3 regions of the Mesorhizobium sp. CA4 genome follow, and region 1 is predicted to be linked to each of the others. Evidence: predicted binding sites of a transcription regulator. Region 1 holds the regulator's gene; each other region holds the start of a gene.
What was found. The regulator PhoB, encoded in region 1, activates phosphate uptake and scavenging genes when phosphate is short. The targets are predictions, from matches to a motif close to TGTCATNNANCTGTCAT.
Positions count from the first base shown of each region.

Region 2: a site for PhoB is predicted at 3,707-3,723, ahead of LB528_RS08560 (ceramide glucosyltransferase). Genes of this name have one in related genera too.
Region 3: a site for PhoB is predicted at 4,449-4,465, ahead of LB528_RS06410 (RNA degradosome polyphosphate kinase). Genes of this name have one in related genera too.

Region 1 is NZ_JAIUHK010000004.1:92,508-99,032, forward strand. It holds gene pstS (phosphate ABC transporter substrate-binding protein PstS) at 1-929, shown strand, start outside; gene pstC (phosphate ABC transporter permease subunit PstC) at 993-1,979, shown strand; gene pstA (phosphate ABC transporter permease PstA) at 1,983-2,834, shown strand; gene pstB (phosphate ABC transporter ATP-binding protein PstB) at 2,831-3,634, shown strand; gene phoU (phosphate signaling complex protein PhoU) at 3,655-4,362, shown strand; gene phoB (phosphate regulon transcriptional regulator PhoB) at 4,379-5,068, shown strand; gene LB528_RS04810 (ROK family protein) at 5,230-6,465, opposite strand.
Region 2 is NZ_JAIUHK010000007.1:163,962-170,486, forward strand. It holds gene LB528_RS08550 (2'-deoxycytidine 5'-triphosphate deaminase) at 1-896, opposite strand, end outside; SAM riboswitch at 1,013-1,090, shown strand; gene LB528_RS08555 (O-succinylhomoserine sulfhydrylase) at 1,148-2,338, shown strand; gene LB528_RS08560 (ceramide glucosyltransferase) at 2,366-3,502, opposite strand; gene apaG (Co2+/Mg2+ efflux protein ApaG) at 3,828-4,220, shown strand; gene LB528_RS08570 (Hsp33 family molecular chaperone) at 4,412-5,440, opposite strand; gene argF (ornithine carbamoyltransferase) at 5,564-6,475, opposite strand; gene LB528_RS08580 (aspartate aminotransferase family protein) at 6,492-6,525, opposite strand, start outside.
Region 3 is NZ_JAIUHK010000005.1:179,462-185,986, reverse strand. It holds gene LB528_RS06435 (amino acid ABC transporter permease) at 1-1,099, shown strand, start outside; gene LB528_RS06430 (amino acid ABC transporter ATP-binding protein) at 1,227-1,976, shown strand; gene LB528_RS06425 (TIGR02117 family protein) at 2,150-2,818, shown strand; gene LB528_RS06420 (FAD-dependent monooxygenase) at 2,877-4,109, opposite strand; gene LB528_RS06415 (zinc-finger domain-containing protein) at 4,125-4,370, opposite strand; gene LB528_RS06410 (RNA degradosome polyphosphate kinase) at 4,622-6,525, shown strand, end outside.

The sequences.
Region 1 (6,525 bases):
AGTGGGCCGACGCCTACAAGAAGGAGACCGGCATCGGTCTCAACTACCAGTCGATCGGCTCCGGCGGCGGCATCAAGCAAATCAAGGCCAAGACCGTCACCTTCGGCGCCTCCGACGCGCCGCTGAAGGGCCAGGATCTCGACGCCACCGGGCTCGCGCAGTTCCCGATGGTGATGGGCGGCATCGTTCCGGTCGTCAACCTCGAAGGCGTCAAGCCGGGCGAGCTGGTGCTCGACGGTCCGACCCTGGCCAACATCTTCGCCGGCAAGATCACCAACTGGAACGACGAAGCGATCAAGAAGCTCAACCCCGACGTCAAGCTGCCCGACCAGGCGATCGCGGTCGTGCACCGTTCGGACGGCTCCGGCACCACCTTCAACTTCAGCTACTACCTGGCCGACGTCAGCGCCGACTGGAAGTCGAAGGTCGGTGTCAACACCGCGCTCGAATGGCCGGTGGGCATCGGCGCCAAGGGCAATGAAGGCGTCGCCAACAACGTCTCGCAGACCGGCGGCGCGATCGGCTATGTCGAATATGCCTATGCCAAGCAGAACAAGCTGACCTACACCGACTTGATCAACAAGGACGGCAAGAAGGTCGAGCCGACCGCCGCCGCTTTCTCGGCGGCCGCGGCCAATGCCGACTGGAGCTCGCAGCCGGGCTATGGCGTCATCCTGGCCAACCAGGCCGGTGCCGAATCCTGGCCGATGACCTCCGCCACCTGGATCCTCGTCTACAAGAAACCCGACGACGCGGCGGCCATGACCGAAGCGCTCAAATTCTTCGCCTGGTCCTATGCCAAGGGCGACGAACTGGCCTCCAGCCTGGACTACGTTCCGATGCCGGACGCGGTCGTGAAGAGCGTCGAAGAGATGTGGAGCAAGGACATCGTCGACGCGAACGGCAAGCCGCTCTACTCCGGCATGTAATTATCGCGGAATAAGGAGGGCGTCTTTGGCGCCCTCCTGTCTCTTTCGAAATGCGAGGGGCTAATGACGGCCGTTTCCGAAGCTGCGACATCATCCGCCATGCGGACCAGGGAAGCGACGGTGCGCCGCTTCGCCCTCACCGACATGCTCTTCCGGACGGCCACGCGCCTTTCCGCCATCCTCGTGCTGGTTCTCCTCGGCGGCGTCGCGATCTCGCTGATCGCCGGTTCGTGGGAGGCGCTGTCGAAGTTCGGATTCTCCTTCCTGACCACAGAAGCCTGGAACCCGGTCACCGAGAATTTCGGCGCGCTTGCGCCCATCTACGGCACCATCGTCACCTCGGCCATCGCCATACTCATCGCCGTGCCGATCGGCATCGGCATCGCCGTCTTCCTGACCGAGCTTTGCCCGCGCCCGCTCAGGCGACCGATCGGCATTGCGGTCGAACTGCTCGCCGGCATTCCCTCGATCATCTACGGCATCTGGGGCCTGTTCGTCTTCGCGCCGTTCCTGCAGACGACGGTCCAGCCCTTGGTCATCTGGCTGTTCAAAGGCATCCCCGGCCTCAACAGCCTCTTTGCCGGTCCGCCCTACGGCATCGGCCTGCTGACTTCGTCGCTGATCCTTGCCATCATGGTGCTGCCCTTCATCACCTCAATCACCAAGGACGTGTTCGACACGGTGCCGGCGGTGCTGAAGGAATCGGCCTACGGCATCGGCTGCACAACCTGGGAAGTGACCCGGCGCGTGACCATTCCCTATACCCGCGTCGGCATCATGGGCGGCGTCATGCTGGGCCTCGGCCGCGCGCTCGGCGAGACGATGGCCGTTACTTTCGTCATCGGCAACGCGCACCGCATCAGCGCCTCGCTGTTCGCGCCGGGCACGACAATCTCGGCGACTATCGCCAACGAATTCACCGAAGCCGATGGCAACCTCTACACATCCTCGCTGGTGTCGCTCGGCCTGATCCTGTTCATCATCACCTTCATCATCCTCGCGCTCGCACGCTGCATGCTGTTGCGCATCGATAGCCGTACGGGAGCCTGACCGATGTCGACGGCCCAATCGCTTCACCAAAGCCGCAAACGCAAGAATGCCGTGATGATGACGCTGTGCGTGACCGCAGCGGGCATCGGCCTGGCCTGGCTGGCGCTGATCCTCGGCGCTCTGCTCTACAAGGGGCTTTCCGGGGTGTCGCCGGCCGTGTTTACGGAAATGACGCCGCCGCCCGGCGATGCCGGCGGCCTGCTCAACGCCATCTACGGCAGCATCGTCATGACGATCATCGGCATCGTCGTCGGCACGCCGATCGGCGTGCTGGCCGGCACCTACATGGCCGAATACGGGCGCTTCTCACGCCTTACGACGATCGTGCGCTTCATCAACGACATCCTCTTGTCGGCGCCGTCGATCATCATCGGCCTGTTCGTCTATGAGCTGCTGGTGCGGCCGATGGGGCACTTCTCGGCGATCGCCGGCGCCGTCGCCCTGTCGATCCTGGTGATCCCCGTGGTGGTGCGCACCACCGAAGACATGCTGAATCTCGTGCCCAACGCGCTGCGCGAAGCCGGTACCGCCATCGGCGCGCCGCGCTGGGTGGTGATCCGCTCGGTCGCCTACCGCGCGGCGCTGTCCGGCATCGTCACCGGCATCCTTTTGGCGATCGCCCGCATCTCCGGCGAGACGGCGCCGCTTCTCTTCACCGCGCTCAACAACCAGTTCTGGTCGAGCAATCTCAATGCCCCGATGGCCAGCCTGCCGGTGACCATCTTCCAGTTCGCTCTCAGCCCTTACGAGGAATGGCAGCAGCTGGCCTGGACGGGCGCACTCATAATCACCCTGACGGTTCTCGGGTTGAGCATCATCGCCCGCAGCCTAACCGGACGCAGAGAGGACAGATGAAACCGATGTTGTCCACCGACCTGAACGCAGCCGAGACGACCGTCGAGAAGGCCAAGATCGAGGTCAAGAACCTCAATTTCTACTATGGCCAGTCGAAAGCGCTGAAGGACATCAACCTGTCCCTGCCCGAGCGCAGCGTGACGGCCTTCATCGGCCCGTCGGGCTGCGGGAAGTCGACGCTGCTGCGGGTGCTCAACCGCATCTACGAGCTCTATCCGAAGCAGAGCGCCGAGGGCCAGGTGCTGCTCGACGGCAAGAACATCCTCGACCGCTCGCAGGACCTCAACCTACTCAGGACCAAGATCGGCATGGTGTTCCAGAAGCCGACGCCGTTCCCGATGTCGATCTACGAAAACATCGCCTTCGGCGTCAGGCTCTATGAGAAGATCAGCAAGGCCGAGATGGACAGCCGCGTCGAGCAGGCGCTGAAGCGCGCGGCACTGTGGAACGAGGTCAAGGACAAGCTCAACGCCAGCGGCCTCAGCCTCTCGGGCGGCCAGCAGCAGCGCCTGTGCATCGCCCGCACCGTGGCAGTGAAGCCCGAGGTCATCCTGCTCGACGAGCCGGCCTCGGCGCTGGATCCGCTGTCGACCGCCAAGATCGAGGAACTGATCGACGAATTGCAGGTCGACTACACGATCGTCATCGTCACCCACAACATGCAGCAGGCGGCGCGCGTGTCGCGGCAGACGGCGTTCATGTATCTGGGTGAGCTGGTGGAGTTCGACCGGACCGAGAAGATCTTCACCTCGCCCCGCGAGAAGCGCACCCAGGACTACATCACCGGCCGCTTCGGCTGAGCTCATACGAGGACATCATCATGGCCGAACATACCGTCGCTTCCTTCGACGAAGATCTGAGGCAGATCAGCCGGCTCATCAATGACATGGGCGATCTCGCCGCCTCCATGGTCGGCGCATCGACCAGGGCGCTGCTCGAGACCGACAATGCGCTGGCGCAGCGCGTCGTCTCCGACGACGCCATCATGGACGCGCGTCAGCGCGAACTCGACGACCGCGCCATTACGCTGATCGCCAAGCGCCAGCCGATGGCCGATGATCTTCGCAACGTGGTCGGCTCGATCCGCATGGCGGGTGACCTCGAACGCATCGGCGATCTCGCCAAGAACATCGCCAAGCGCGTCGGCTCGGTCGGCGTCAGCGCCGCGCCGCGCGACCTCACGCATTCGATCGATTCCATGGCGCAGATGGTGCTGATCCAGGTCCAGGCCGTGATCCAGGAATATACGGTGGGCGACGCCACGGCGCTGGCCAAGCTTCGCAACGACGACGAGCGCATCGACGTCAAATACACATCCGTCTTCCGCGAGCTCCTGACCTACATGATGGAAGATCCGCGCAACATCACCGCTTGCACGCATCTTCTGTTCTGCGCCAAGAATCTCGAGCGCATCGGCGATCATGTGACCAACATCGCCGAGAACGCCTACTATGTGCTGACCGGCACGCAATTGCCCGCCAACCGCCCCAAGCAGGACGAGACGGCAATGTCGGCGCCGGCGGCCTGACAGGGGTAACTGCCAGATGATCGCGCCACGCATCATGGTGGTGGAGGACGAGGAGCCGCTGGGGGTGCTGCTCCGCTACAATCTCGAATCCGAGGGTTACCAGGTCGAAGTGGTGACCCGCGGCGACGAGGCCGAAATCCGCCTTCAGGAAAACGTTCCCGACCTGCTCGTGCTCGACTGGATGGTGCCGGCGGTTTCCGGCATCGAGCTCTGCCGGCGTCTGAGGATGCGGCCCGAGACCGAGCGGCTGCCGATCATCATGCTGACGGCGCGCGGAGAAGAAAGCGACCGCGTGCGCGGCCTCTCGACCGGCGCCGACGATTATCTGGTCAAGCCGTTCTCGACGCCGGAGTTCATGGCGCGCGTCAAGGCGCTGCTGCGCCGCGCCAAGCCGGAGGTGCTGTCCAGCGTGCTCAAGGTCGGCGACATCGTGCTCGACCGCGAGTCGCACCGCGTCTACCGCAAGAAGAGCGAGATCAGGCTCGGCCCGACCGAGTTCCGCCTGCTCGAATTCATGATGCGCCACCCCGGTCGCGTGTTCTCGCGCAGCCAGCTGCTCGACAATGTCTGGGGCGAGACGATCTATATCGACGAGCGCACCGTGGACGTCCATGTCGGACGCCTGCGCAAGGCCGTCAACAACGGCCGCATGCCGGACGTCATCCGCACCATCCGCGGGGCGGGTTACGCGATCAGGGAAGATTAGGGGGATACGCCGAGATTCAGGTGAGGCCGGCCGGCGAACGGCGACTTCCTGCGCCTCCGGTACTCACGTGCCTAAGGTACGCTCCGTTCCGGTTCTCGGAACCCACCATTCTCGACTCGGCCTGACCTGAATCTCAGCGTATCCCGGCATCTGGCTCGCCGCTATTCGACGTGCTTGCCCGCTCTTGCCTGGCCTCCCGGCGCGAAAATCTCCTGGTCGACGAAGGTCAGCGCGCGCATGGCGCAGCCTTCGCGGATCAGCGGCAGTTCGTTCGGCTCAGTGTCGAAGGAGATCGATTCGGAGTGCTGGCCGCCGGCCGTCTGGGCGATCGCCTCGCGCAGCGCCGGTTCGATCAGGTCGAAGGCGGCCGCGCTGACGCCGACCATGGCGACGGGCGCCGGATCGATGAGGGCGAACAGGCTGCCGAGGCTGAAGCCGAGCGCCTCGCCGGCCCGGCGATAGGCCTCGCGCTCGGGGCCATCCTGCTGACGCGCCTTTGCGGCAAGCGCGCGCATGTCGGCGTCGCCGACATCGGTCGGCGTGGCATCCTCGCTTATGCCCATGGCGCTGCGCCAGATGGCATAATTGCCGGCATAGGCCTCGACGCAGCCGCGGCGGCCGCAGCGGCAAAGCGCTCCGCCCGGACGATGGATCATATGGCCGAACTCACCGCCCGAGGAATGCGTGCCGGTGAACAGCGCGCCCTTCAACACCAGGCCCATGCCGATGCCGTGCGACAAGAGGATGGCGATGAAGTCGTCGCGATAGCGCTCGGGATCGCGCCACTGCAGCGCCACCGCCATCATGTTGCAGTCGTTCTCCGTGGTGGCCGGGATGCCGAATTCCTTCTCGAGGAGATCGGCAAAGGGGATATCGGTCAGCGGCGTGATCGGCGACCACAGCATGGCGCGTGAATGGGTATCGGTGATGCCCTGAATGCCCATGGCGATGCGGGCGACGCTGCCCACGTCGAGGTCGGGATCCTGCAGCCGGCGCCGGACAATCGCCATGCATTCGCCGATCAGCTCATCGCGCGGCATGACGAGCGTGTCCAGGCGATGCTGCTCCTCGGAAACCACCTGGCCGGCATAGTCGATGACGGCAACCGACAGGAAGTTCAGCGACAAAACCACGGTCAGCACCGCGGCGGCTTCGGGGTTCAGCGCCAGGCCGACCTGCGGCCGGCCGCGTTTCAACGCCGTCGGCTCGCTGGCCTTGCTTTCGGCGAGGATGCCCTCCTGGATCAGATCGGCGGAGATCGCCGAAATGGTCGAGTGGCTGAGCCCGGTGGTGGCGGCAATCTCCGTCCGCGATGGCTGGCCGGCGCGGCGCACCGCCGAAATCACCATGGCGCGGTTGCGCCGGCGCAAATCGTCGTGACGGATTCCGACCGACATTGTCCTGCACGTCCTCCCGGTCATCGCGGCCTTGTGATGATGCCATGGCCTGTCGCTGAC
Region 2 (6,525 bases), on a different contig from region 1:
GCGGCGGAATGGCCGAAGCCCGGATCGAAGAAGCCGGCATAGTGGACGCGGAACTCGCCGACCAGCGGATCGAACGGCGTCATCTCGGCAGCGTAGAGCGGCGGTACATGCACTGCTTCGCGTGAGACCAGGATGTAGAATTCGTCGGGATCGAGCACCAGTTCGCCGGCGCCGCTCTTGTAGATCGGCTCCCAGAAATCGACGACATCCTGGGCGGCGCGCTTGTCGACGTCGACCAGGCCGGTGTGGTGCTTGCCGCGATAACCGACGAGACCGTCCTTGTCGCCGTCGAGATCGATCGACAGCGCGATGCCGCCGCCGGAAATATTGGGAGGCTCGGTGGCGACCAGCATCTCGGCGCGGTGAAGGTCGCGCAGCTCACTCTCCGACAGCACCGCATTGCCGGTGCGGAAGCGTATCTGCGAAAGGCGCGAGCCGGCGCGCACGACGATCGGGAAGGTGCGCGGGCTGACCTCGAGATAGAGTGGCCCGTGATAGCCGGCGGCGATCTTGTCGAACTCGTGGCCGCGATCGGTCATCACCCGGGTGAAAATGTCGAGACGCCCGGTCGAGCTCTTCGGATTGGCCGAGGCCGACACGTTCGAAGGCAGCGCCAGGCTTTCGAGCAGCGGCACGATGTAGACGCAGCCTGTTTCCAGCACCGCCCCCTCGGCGAGGCCGATCTCATGCAGCTTCAACCGGTCGAGCTTGTCGGCGACCAGATGATCAGGCCCCGGCAGAAAGGAAGCGCGCACGCGAAACGCCTTGTCGCCGAGCCTCAGATCAAGGCTGGCCGGCTGTATCTGGTCCGAGTCCAGCGCGCGCGGCGACTTCAGCGCGCCGGATTGAAACAGCGCCGCGATGTCCTGATCCGGAAGAATGCCTGTCTGCCGCAAAGGCTGGCTCCGTTCACAAGGCCGGGCGAGGATCTAAGCTGGCTCTTGCCGCCCGGCTGGTACAAACCTCTTAATGAAGCCGGCAATTGACGCAAGCACGGCGCGGGTCTAAAGGGTCGTTATCCCGTGGTGATTTGGCCGGTCGGCTTGCAGCCACGTTAAACAAGTCGCTAAAGGACCGTCGAGCCGCAAGGCTATATGGACCCGGTTGCGACTTCGCGGCCGGTTTTTTTGTGTCTGAAAGCAGGGCTATGAGCATCAAGAAGCGCAATTGGAAACCTCAGACGGCACTCGTGCATGGCGGAACGTTGCGTTCCGGCTTCGGCGAGACCTCCGAGGCGATGTATCTCACCCAAGGCTATGTCTATGAGACGGCGCAGGCTGCGGAGGCTCGCTTCAAGGGCGAGGAGCCGGGCTTCATCTATTCGCGCTACGCCAACCCGACCGTCGACATGTTCGAAAAGCGCATGTGCGCTCTGGAAGACGCCGAGGATGCCCGCGCCACCGCCTCCGGCATGGCCGCCGTTTCCGCCGCGCTGCTGTGCAGCGTGAAGGCCGGCGACCACATCGTTGCGGCGCGGGCGCTGTTCGGTTCCTGTCGCTGGGTGGTCGAGACGCTGGCACCGCGCTACGGCATCCAGGCGACGCTGGTCGACGGCACCGACATCGCCAATTGGGAAAAAGCGGTAAGGCCGAACACCAAGCTGTTCTTCCTGGAAAGCCCTACCAATCCGACGCTGGAGGTGGTCGACATCGCCGCGGTCGCCAAGCTCGCCAATTCGATCGGGGCGCGGGTGATCGTCGACAATGTCTTCGCCACGCCGCTGCAGCAGAAGCCCTTGCTGCTCGGCGCCCATATCGTCGTCTATTCGGCGACCAAGCATATAGACGGCCAGGGCCGCTGCCTGGGCGGCGTCATTCTGTCGGACAAGAAGTGGATCGACGAGAACCTGCACGACTATTTCCGCCACACCGGCCCGAGCCTGTCGCCCTTCAACGCCTGGACGCTGCTCAAAGGCCTGGAGACGCTGCCGCTGCGCGTGCGCCAGCAGACGGAGAGCGCCGGCAAGATCGCCGATTTCCTGGCCGAGCGGCCGGAGATTGCCCGCGTCATCTACCCGGGCCGGGCGGATCACCCGCAGGCGGACGTCGTCAAGAAGCAGATGTCTGGCGGCTCGACGTTGATCTGCCTCGACGTCAAGGGCGGCAAGCAGGCGGCCTTCGCCTTCCAGAACGCGCTCGACATCGTGCTGATCTCGAACAATCTCGGCGACGCTAAGAGCCTGATCACCCATCCGGCGACGACGACGCACAAGAACCTCAGCGACGAGGCGCGCGCCGAGCTCGGCATCGGCCCCGGCACGCTCAGGCTCTCCGTCGGTCTGGAGGACACGGACGATCTGCTGGAAGACGTCGAACAGGCGCTCAAGGCGGCAAAATAGAAGGCTGAGACCGCCGCGGCCGGAGCCTCAGGCGAGCTCCTCCAGCTCGGTCATCGCCTTGGTGCGGATGGTCATGGCATTGCCGCGCCATTCGACGGCACCGCCGAACCAGGCGCGCGCCCAGATGGCGGGCAGCATGAAGTCGCGCACGATCATCGCGGTGATGCTGCGCGGCGACAGGTACCAACCCTTGGCGGAGGCCAGCAGGCACTCCGGCAGGTAGGCGACCGCCAGCACGCACAAGGCCGTTGTGGGCAGGCTGACGCCGGCGCCTGCCGCGGCAAGCAGCGCCAGCAGCAGCGGCATCGCCGCGCCGGTCAGAATCTCCGGCGCGAAGAACAGTGCGAATGTAACCCGCCGAAGCCGCGCCCAGCGCGTCTGGCGCGACCAGATCTCGGCGAGCTTGCGCTGGCCGAGCGGCTGCTCGAAAGGCGAGGCGACGAGATTGACGCGAAGGCCAAGCCCATTGACCAGCTTGGTGGCCGCCGCATCCTCGGCGATCTCGGCGGCCAAAGCCTGGATGCCGCCATTGGCGTCGAGCATCGGCTTGTTCCACAGCATGCTCTTGCCTTGGGCGAAGCCGAGGCCGAGCGCCTCGCCGGCATACTGCCAGCGCGCCTGCAGCGTGTTGAGGAAGGCGCACTCGACTTCCGCCCAAAAACCGTCCGGCCGCGAGCCGATCGGCGTCGAGCAGACGAGGCCGTTGTCCGGCCGCCATGCCGCCATCAGGTGCTGGACATAGTCCCGCGGCATCAGCACGTTGGAATCGGCGAGGATCACCCAATCGTGCCGCGCCGCCTGCCAGCCCTTGACGCAATTGTTGAGCTTGGGATTGGCGCTGGTGCGGTCATCGCCGATCAGGAGCCGCGCCGGAACCGTGGGGTGGCGCGCGATCGCCGCATTGATGAGCCTCACTACCGGGTCGTCGGCATGCGCGACACAGAAGATCAGCTCATAACGCGGCCAGTCGAGCGAGAAGGCGCGCTGCAGGGTCTCCTGCGTGAACGGCTCGGCGCCGCGCGAGGGAACGATGATCGAGACCGGCTGCGCGCCGGCGGGCGGCGCAATCACATGGCGCCGTTTCAGCCGCGACGAGGCGAGCAGGATGCTGGCAAGATTGAAGAGAAGAAGGGCTGACGAAGTCAGGCCGGCTGCGATAGTCAGTCCATCGAGATCTGGTTACTCCTCGATAGGGAGTTCACCATTTCACGGAAACGGCGAACCCGTCTATCTCTTTGTTTTCACGCAATTCCGGACGGAAAACCGCTCACATTTTTCCTGGAATTCCTCTAGGCCGCATGCCGTCGTTTCATCAGTTGCAGAGCGCCCGAGTCGCCCGGCACGGTCTGTGCACACCAACATTGTCGTATGTCACTTAAATGACATTGTTTTTCGGCACCTGCGCTTACAAGGCTGGCAGGATGGTCGGCGCTACGTCTAATAGGAGCGGAGCGTGACATATATTCCGCAGCGGCAACCGGAGTGGCCCATGTATCGCGCAGTGACGCGCAACATCGAAGTGCTGGTCAGGCCCTTCTATCTGGAGGACCGCTCCGATCCGTCCGAGAACCGCTATGTCTGGGGCTATCAGGTGACGATCGACAACCGCTCCGACGAATTCGTGCAGCTTGTGTCGCGCTATTGGCACATCACGGACGGCCAGGGCCGGGTCGAGGAGGTCCGCGGCGCCGGCGTCGTCGGCGATCAGCCGGAACTCAATCCCGGCGACAGCTATCAATACACTTCAGGCTGCCCGCTCTCGACGCCGTCGGGCATCATGGTCGGCCATTACACGATGCGCAACGGCCGCGGCGAGACGTTCGACATCGCCATTCCGGCGTTTTCGCTGGATATGCCGGGGACAAGGCGGACGGTGAATTAGCGTTTTTCTCCCCGTCTCTATACGGGGAGAAATGCCCGGCAGGGCAATGAGGGGCAGCGCCGGGCTTCTGAGATTTCCTTGAGGCGGAGAACAGCTTCGCCACGGCGGACGTATCACCGCCAACCTTGGCGCCGCCCCTCGTCCGCCCTTCGGGCACCTTCTCCCCGTAGAACGGTGAGAAAGTAAAGACGCTACTTCGCGAACTCGGCCGGATCGAAGTCGTATTGCGTCGAGCAGAACTCGCAGGCGACGTGGATGCCGCCGTCCTCGGTCGAGTCCTTGATCTCCTCGGCCGAAAACCCTTCCAGAATGCCGCGGATCTTTTCGCGCGAGCAGGAGCACTGATCGGCGACCGGCACACTGCTGAAAACGCGTACGCCATGCTCATGGAACAGCCGGTAGAGCAGCCGCTCGGCGCCCACCGTCGGGTCGATCAGCTCCGTCGGCTCGATGGTGCCGAGCAGCGCCAGCAATTCCTGCCAGGAATTGTCGGCCGGATGGTCCGTCAGCTCACGGTCGTCGCCGTCGCCGCCCGAAATATCGGGAACGCGCATGCGCTCCGGCGCCTGCGGCAGGAACTGCGCAAGGATGCCGCCGGCGCGCCACTGCTCGCGCGCGCCGGCCGGTCCGGGCGTCACCAGCTTGGCGACCGACATCTTGATCTCCGTCGGGATCTGCTCCGACTGGCGGAAATAGGTGCGCGCGGCGTCCTCCAGCGAGGTGCCGTCGAGCTGGACGATACCCTGGTAGCGCTGCATATGCGCGCCCTGGTCGATGGTCAGAGCCAGCACGCCATTGCCAAGCAGCGTCTGCTGCGAGGTCTCGCCGGCGGCGGTCAGCGCCTGCAGCCGGTCAGCGTCGAAGCGCGCATAGGCGCGCAGCGCATGCGGCGTGGCGAAATCGGCCACCAGCATGTCGACCGGACCGTCGGTGCGGGTCTGCAGGATGAACTTGCCTTCGAACTTCAGCGAGGTGCCGAGCAGCACGGTGAGCACGCAGGCCTCCGCCAGCAGGCGGGCGACCGGCTCAGGATAATTGTGGCGGCTCAAGATGGCGTCGAGCATCGGCCCAAGCTGCACGGTGCGGCCGCGCACATCGAGCGGCGCGACCTCGTAAGGCACGACGTGATCGTCGCCAGCGAAGCCGAATTCACCGAGTTGGGGTTTGTGCTCAGGCAAGGTATGGGTTTCCAACATGACAAAACTCCGGGGCGCAGCCATGCCGCCCAATGAGCCGCATGCGTCGAAGCGCGTTCAATTTACGTGATGGCCCGCAGATAGGCATCACGTATCCCCAGATCAAGTTGACCCCGATCGGGCCGGAAGCGGTCAGGTCCGCCCTTATCAAGCGCCCAGACACCAGGCCAGCACCGCCTTCTGGGCGTGCAGCCGGTTCTCGGCCTCATCGAAGACCACCGAATGCGGCCCGTCGATCACCTCGTCGGTGACTTCCTCACCGCGATGCGCCGGCAGGCAGTGCATGAACAACGCATCGGGCTTGGCCTTTGCCATCAGCGCCGCATTCACCTGATAGGGCAGGAAGACGTTGTGGCCGCGGGCGCGGTGCTCCTGCCCCATCGACACCCAGCTGTCGGTGACGACGCAGTCGGCCTGGTCGACGGCTTCCTCGGCCGACTTGGCAAACCGGACCTTGCCGCCATTGGCTTTCGACCAGTCGACATATTTCTCGAAAGGCTCGCTGCCCTCCGGCACCGCGACATTGAGGTTGAAGCGGAACCGTGCCGAGGCTTCGAGCAGCGAATGCAGCACATTGTTGCCGTCGCCGGTCCAGGCGAAGGTCTTGCCGGCCACCGGACCGCGATGCTCTTCATAGGTCATGATGTCGGCCATGAGCTGGCAGGGATGTGTGTCGTCGGTCAGCCCGTTGATGACCGGAACGGCGGCGTTCTCGGTGAGCTCCAGCAGCCGGTCATGCGAGGTGGTGCGGATCATGATGGCGTCGACATAGCGCGACAGCACTTTTGCCGTGTCGGCAATGGTCTCCGAGCGGCCGAGCTGCATCTCGGTGCCGGTCAGCATGATGGTTTCGCCGCCGAGCTGGCGCATGCCGACATCGAAGGACACGCGTGTGCGCGTCGACGGTTTGTCGAAGATCATGGCCAGCACCTTGCCGTCGAGCGGTTTTGAACGTTCACCCGCCTTAAGCCTGGTCTTTCGCGCCACCGCGTCATCCAGCATGATGCGCAGGTCGCCCGCCGAAACGGCGGATAGATCGGTGAAGTGGCGAACACTCATCGGCAGGTTCCAGAAATTATTTCGCGGCTTCGGCCACAATCGCGTCGGTC
Region 3 (6,525 bases), on a different contig from region 1:
GCCCGAAGAACGCGGCGCCTATGCCTGGGTGCGCAAGAACCTGATCGGCTCCGTCGGCGACACCATCCTCACCGTGCTGGGCATCGCCATCGTGCTGTGGATCGTGCCGCAGGTTATCAACTGGGCCTTCATCAACGCCCAATGGAGCGGACCGGACCGCACGGTCTGCACCACGGCCGCGCAAGGCGGCATCCAGCCCGATGGCTGGACCGGCGCCTGCTGGGCCTTCGTCAACGCCAAATTCGGCCAGTTCATGTTCGGCACTTATCCCATTGAAGAGCGCTGGCGGCCGATCCTGGTCGCCATCCTGTTCGTGGCGCTGCTGGTCCCGATGCTAATCCCGCGCGTGCCGCGCAAAGGGCTGAACGCCGTCCTGCTCTTCGTGGCGCTGCCGATCGTCTCCTTCTTCCTGCTGATCGGTGGCGTGTTCGGCCTGCCGTATGTCGAGACCGCGCGCTGGGGCGGCCTGTTGATTACCCTCAGCCTCTCCTTCGTCGGCATTGCCGTATCGCTGCCACTGGGCATCGTGCTGGCGCTCGGCCGCCGTTCGAAGATGCCGATCGTCAAATGGCTGTGCATCGTCTTCATCGAGATGGTGCGCGGCATTCCATTGATCACCGTGCTGTTCTTCGCCAGCGTCATGCTGCCGCTGTTCCTGCCGGAAGGCGTCACCTTCGACAAATATCTGCGGGCCTTGATCGGCGTGTCGCTGTTTGCCGCCGCCTATATGGCCGAGGTGATCCGCGGCGGCCTCCAGGCAATCCCGAAAGGGCAATATGAGGGCGCCGACTCGCTCGGCCTCGGCTACTGGCAGAAAATGGGCCTGATCGTGCTGCCGCAGGCGCTGAAGCTGGTCATCCCCGGCATCGTCAACACCTTCATCGGCATGTTCAAGGACACCAGCTTGGTGCTCATCATCTCGATGTTCGACCTGCTCGGCGTGGTGAAGCAGAATTTTGCCGATGCCAACTGGGCGACGCCGCAGACCGCGAGGTCCGGCCTAATCTTTGCCGCCTTCGTATTCTGGCTGTTCTGCTTCGGCATGTCGCGCTATTCAATGTACACCGAACGCCGGCTCGACACCGGTTACAAACGCTGATGCATGTCGCCCAAAGTGTAGCGGTTTTGGGGTAACGAATGCATCAAATCAAACGATAAAAGGGGAACCAGCCATGGCCACCGAAAACGCCGTCAGCGCGGAAGAGATCAAGGTCAACGCCGCCAAGATGCACATCTCCACCACCGATGTCGCCATCGACATCGTCGGCATGCACAAATGGTATGGCGAGTTCCATGTGCTTAAGGACATCAACCTGAAGGTGATGCGCGGCGAGCGCATCGTCATTTGCGGTCCCTCCGGTTCCGGCAAGTCGACCATGATCCGCTGCATCAACCGTCTGGAGGAGCACCAGAAGGGCAAGATCATCGTCGACGGCAAGGAACTCACCAACGATCTGAAGAAGATCGACGAGGTGCGCCGCGAGGTCGGCATGGTGTTCCAGCACTTCAACCTGTTCCCGCATCTCACCATCCTGGAAAACTGCACGCTGGCGCCGATCTGGGTGCGCAAGATGCCGAAGAAGCAGGCCGAGGAAATCGCCATGCATTTCCTCAAGCGCGTCAAGATACCGGAACAGGCCAACAAATATCCGGGCCAGCTCTCCGGCGGGCAGCAGCAGCGCGTGGCGATCGCGCGCTCGCTGTGCATGAATCCGCGCATCATGCTGTTCGACGAGCCGACATCGGCGCTCGATCCGGAAATGATCAAGGAAGTCCTGGAGACGATGGTGGGACTGGCAGAGGAGGGCATGACGATGCTCTGCGTCACCCACGAGATGGGCTTTGCCCGCAAAGTCGCCAACCGCGTGATCTTCATGGATCAGGGCCAGATCGTCGAGCAGAACACGCCGGCCGAGTTCTTCGACCATCCGCGCCATGAACGCACAAAACTTTTCCTGTCGCAGATCCTGCACTGAGCGGGCGCAATCGCCAAATTTTCGGAAAAGCCCGGCTGGAAACAGCCGGGCTTTTTTTGCATTCGGGCGATCGGACAAGGACCGGCTCATTTGGTTGACGCTCCGGAATCTTCGAGCCTGATCGTCCAGGATTTCCTGGAGTTGCCCCAGACAAGACGGAACCACCGCATCCGATGAGACGAGTCCTGCGATATCTGGTGATGCTCTTGGGAGCGGTAGTGCTTGCCGCCGCGCTCGGCACGCTGGTGCCACGTCCGCTCTGGCCGGCCGCACGGGCCGAAGGCGAGGGGACGCGGCACATATTGTTGTTGAGGAATCCGATTCACACCGACATTGCGATACCGGTCGATGATGACGTGCGCCGGCGATTTGCCTTTCTGGTCGATGCCGGCCTGCCGACCGACGCGTCGGAGGCGCGGTATTTCATCTTCGGCTGGGGCGGCCGCGCCTTCTATCTGGAGACGCCGACCTGGTCGCAACTGAAGGCCATGCCGGTGCTGAAGGCGCTTACGCTCGACGCCGCGGTGATGCATGTCGATGTCGCGGGCGCTATCCTTGAGGCGCATCCGGATGTCGCCGGCTTTGACGTCGACGGGGAACATTTCTCGGCGCTGCTCGACTATATCGCGGCAGGCTTCCGGCAGGGGCCTGGCGGACTGATACCGATCGAAAATGCGGGCTATTCAACTTACGACCGTTTCTACGAGGCCAACGGCCACTTCAACGCGCTGGTCGGCTGCAACACCTGGACGGCGGCGGCATTGCGCACTGCCGGCATCCGGACAGGTTTGTGGAACCCGCTGCCGGTGTCATTGGGTTGGTCGCTGAGCCTGTATAACTAGAGGCGCCTCATTCCTTCGCCTCCCTCTGTCCTGCCAGCCTATCTGGCCGTCGGGCGTGCTACCGCCTCACAACCTTCCGCTCTTCCCAGCCATAGAGCCAGTCCAGGTCCGCGGCGAGCTTGTCCGCCGGCCGCGCCGTGAGCACCAGGTTGCGCGCGATCGCCACCGGTCCCCATGCGTGCCAGGCCAGCCGATTGAGAGCGCCGCGTTTCAGCACCTTTTCGACGCGCGGGCGTCTGAGATTTTCCCAAATGGCAAGGCCCTGAGCTGCATCGCCAGGGAAGTCGGCAACGAGATTGGCGAGCATCGAGGCGTCCTCGATCCCCATCGCCGCGCCCTGCGCCGCGAAGGGCGTCATGGCGTGCGCGGCATCGCCGATCAGTGCCACTCCCTCCGACATGGTCCAGCGCCGTTGCGTGACCGTGTGGATGGGGAAGGCCGTCCACGGCCCGGCAAGCGCCGCCAGCTTCGCCAGCGTTGCCGCCGTGCCCCGCATGGCTGCTGAAAGTATGGCGGGATCGGCATGCCCGGACCAGCCTTCGGCGATGCGCTCGCCCTTGGTGAAGGCGGCAAGGTTGAAGGCGCTGCCCTTGCTCACCGGATAGGTGACCATGTGGAAGCCGGGATGCAGGAAGGTGGTGACGCAGTCGGCAGCGCCGATTTGCATAAAGGCCTGGGCGGCGGCGCTTTCCGCCGTGACCGTCGCGCGCCAAGCGAGCTCGCCCGAAAAGCGGCTTGCCGCAAAGCCGGTCGTTCGGGCAAGCTGGGCCCGAACCGACGACCAGACGCCGTCGGCTGCGACCAGCAAACCGCACGCGACATCCGTCGCTTTGCCGTCGATTTCGACCGTCGCGGTGACGCTTTGCGGGTCGATGGCAATGCCGGTAACGCGCGCGCCGGTGATAAGCTCGATGTCCGGCCGCAGCGCCACCGCCGCCATCAGCGCCGCCTGCAAGTCGGCGCGGTGCGCCACGAGATAAGGCCCGCCCCAGCGCTTTTCTGCCGCTTCCCCAAGCGGCACGCGCGCCAGCTCCCGCAGGCTTCTTGCATCCTTCAGCACTACCGCTTGCGGCCGGATCGCATTGGGCAGCAGGCGATCGAGCACGCCGAGCCGGCGCAGGATGCGGGTTGCGTTGGGGGAAAGCTGGAGGCCGGCGCCGGCCGCTTCGAGTTGCCTGGCCTGCTCGAACAGTCTTACCGGGAAGCCACGTTCGGCAAAGGCAAGCGCCGCCGTCAGCCCGGCAAGACCAGCCCCGGCGATAACGATCTGCCGGGACGGTGTTTCAGTCATGGTCGAAAGGGGCGATCAGGCGGCCTGATCGACATAGAGGCAGCCGGCCGGCTGCGTTTCCGTCGCTTTCAGCGATGGCGAATAGCGGTAGAGCGTCGAGCAGTAGGGGCAGACCTTCTCATCGTCGTCGCCCATGTCGAGGAACACATGCGGATGGTCGAAAGGCGGGTTGGCGCCGGTGCACATGAATTCCTTGACGCCGATCTCGATAACCGGATGGCCCGCGTCGTTCTGGAAATGGGGAATGCTGCCGCCTGCCATCGTCGTCTCCAATTGGGTTCGGCCAGTGGGTGTGACCAGCCTGCATCTGGAGCATAACAGCCCAGTTTGCAAGATCGATGAAATCAAACTGTCGCAAAAGCCTGGCAGAGGATAAGTTGAGCCGGTTAAGCGCGTGAGGCCGGCGTCGGAGCGATTCCGTGACGATCATGCGTCACAAAGACATGTTAGAGCGTCGCCGAACGGCAATATGCGGCGCTCCCAAGGACGGTTGCGGGCAAGAGCGGGAAACCATGAACGAACTGAAGCCAGTGCAGAGCGAGTTCATCACCGTCGAGGCGGCCAGCCCGGAGGGCGGCAATCCCGACCGTTTCGTCAACCGCGAATTCTCCTGGCTGCAGTTCAACCGCCGCGTGCTGGAAGAATCGCTGAACGAGCATCATCCGCTGCTCGAACGCGTGCGCTTCCTGTCCATCTCAGCCGCCAATCTCGACGAGTTCTTCATGGTGCGCGTCGCCGGCCTTGCCGGCCAGGTGCGCGAGGGCATCGCCTTGAAAAGCCCGGACGGCCGCACGCCCGAGCAGCAGCTCGAGCAATTGCTGCGCGAGGTCGAGCGCCTGCAGGAGGACCAGCAGAAGAGCCTCTCGGCGCTGATGACGTTGCTCAACAAGGAAGGCATCGAAAGCATCACCCGTGACGCGCTCACCAAGGATGAGAAGGCCTGGCTGGAGGAACATTTCCAGGAGCAGGTTTTCCCGGTGCTGACGCCGCTGTCGATCGACCCGGCGCATCCGTTCCCCTTCATCCCCAATCTCGGCTTCTCGATCGCCCTGCAACTGCGCCATCGCAAAAACGGTGAGGAGATGAGCGCGCTGCTGCGCCTGCCGGTGGCGCTCAGGCGTTTCATCCGCTTGCCCGACCGCAAGCACCATGTGCGCTTCATCCCGCTGGAGGAAGTGGTCGGCATCTATATCGGCAAGCTATTCCCCGGCTACGAGGTCAAGGGCTCCGGCACGTTCCGCATCATCCGCGACAGCGACATCGAGGTCGAGGAAGAGTCGGAAGACCTGGTGCGCCTGTTCGAAACGGCGCTGAAGCGGCGCCGCCGCGGCTCGGTGATCCGCATCGAATTCGACACGCTGATGCCGGCCGCGTTGCGGGACTTCGTCGCCGGCGAGCTCGGCGTCTCGTCGAGCCGGATCAGCGTGCTCACCGGTCCGCTGGCGCTCAACCAGATATCCGAGATTGTCGCCATTCCGCGCGACGACCTCAAATTCACGCCCTACAATCCGCGCTTTCCGGAGCGTATCCGCGAGCATGGCGGCGACTGCTTCGCCGCCATCCGAGAGAAAGACATCGTCGTCCATCACCCCTACGAGTCGTTCGACGTGGTGGTGCAGTTCCTGCGTCAGGCCGCCGCCGACCCGGAAGTGGTGGCGATCAAGCAGACGCTCTACCGCACCTCCAACGACAGCCCGATCGTACGCGCGCTGATCGACGCCGCCGAGGCCGGCAAGTCGGTCACGGCGCTTGTCGAGCTCAAGGCGCGCTTCGACGAGGAAGCCAACATCCGCTGGGCGCGCGACCTCGAACGCGCCGGCGTGCAGGTCGTGTTCGGCTTCCTGGAGCTGAAGACCCACGCCAAGATGTCTTTGATCGTGCGCCGCGAGGATGGCCGGCTGCGCAACTATGTGCATCTCGGCACCGGCAACTATCACCCGGTTACCGCCCGCATCTACACCGACCTGTCGTTCTTCACCACCGATCCGACGATCGCGCGCGATGTCGCGCAGCTCTTTAATTTCATCACCGGCTACGCCGAGCCCGCCGAGGAGATGCGCCTTGCCGTATCGCCCTTCACGCTGCGCAAGCGCATCCTGAAACACATCTCCGACGAGATCGTCCATGCCCGCGAAGGCCGGCCGGCGCGCATCTGGATGAAGATGAACGCGCTGGTCGATCCGACCGTCATCGACGCGCTTTACGACGCCAGCCGCGCCGGCGTCGAGGTCGACCTCGTCGTGCGAGGCATCTGCTGCCTGAGGCCGCAGGTGCCGGGCCTTTCGGAGAATATAAGGGTCAAATCGATCGTCGGCCGTTTCCTCGAGCACAGCCGCATCTTCTGCTTCGGCAACGGATACGGCCTGCCGTCGGACGAGGCGATCGTCTACATCTCGTCCGCCGACATGATGCCGCG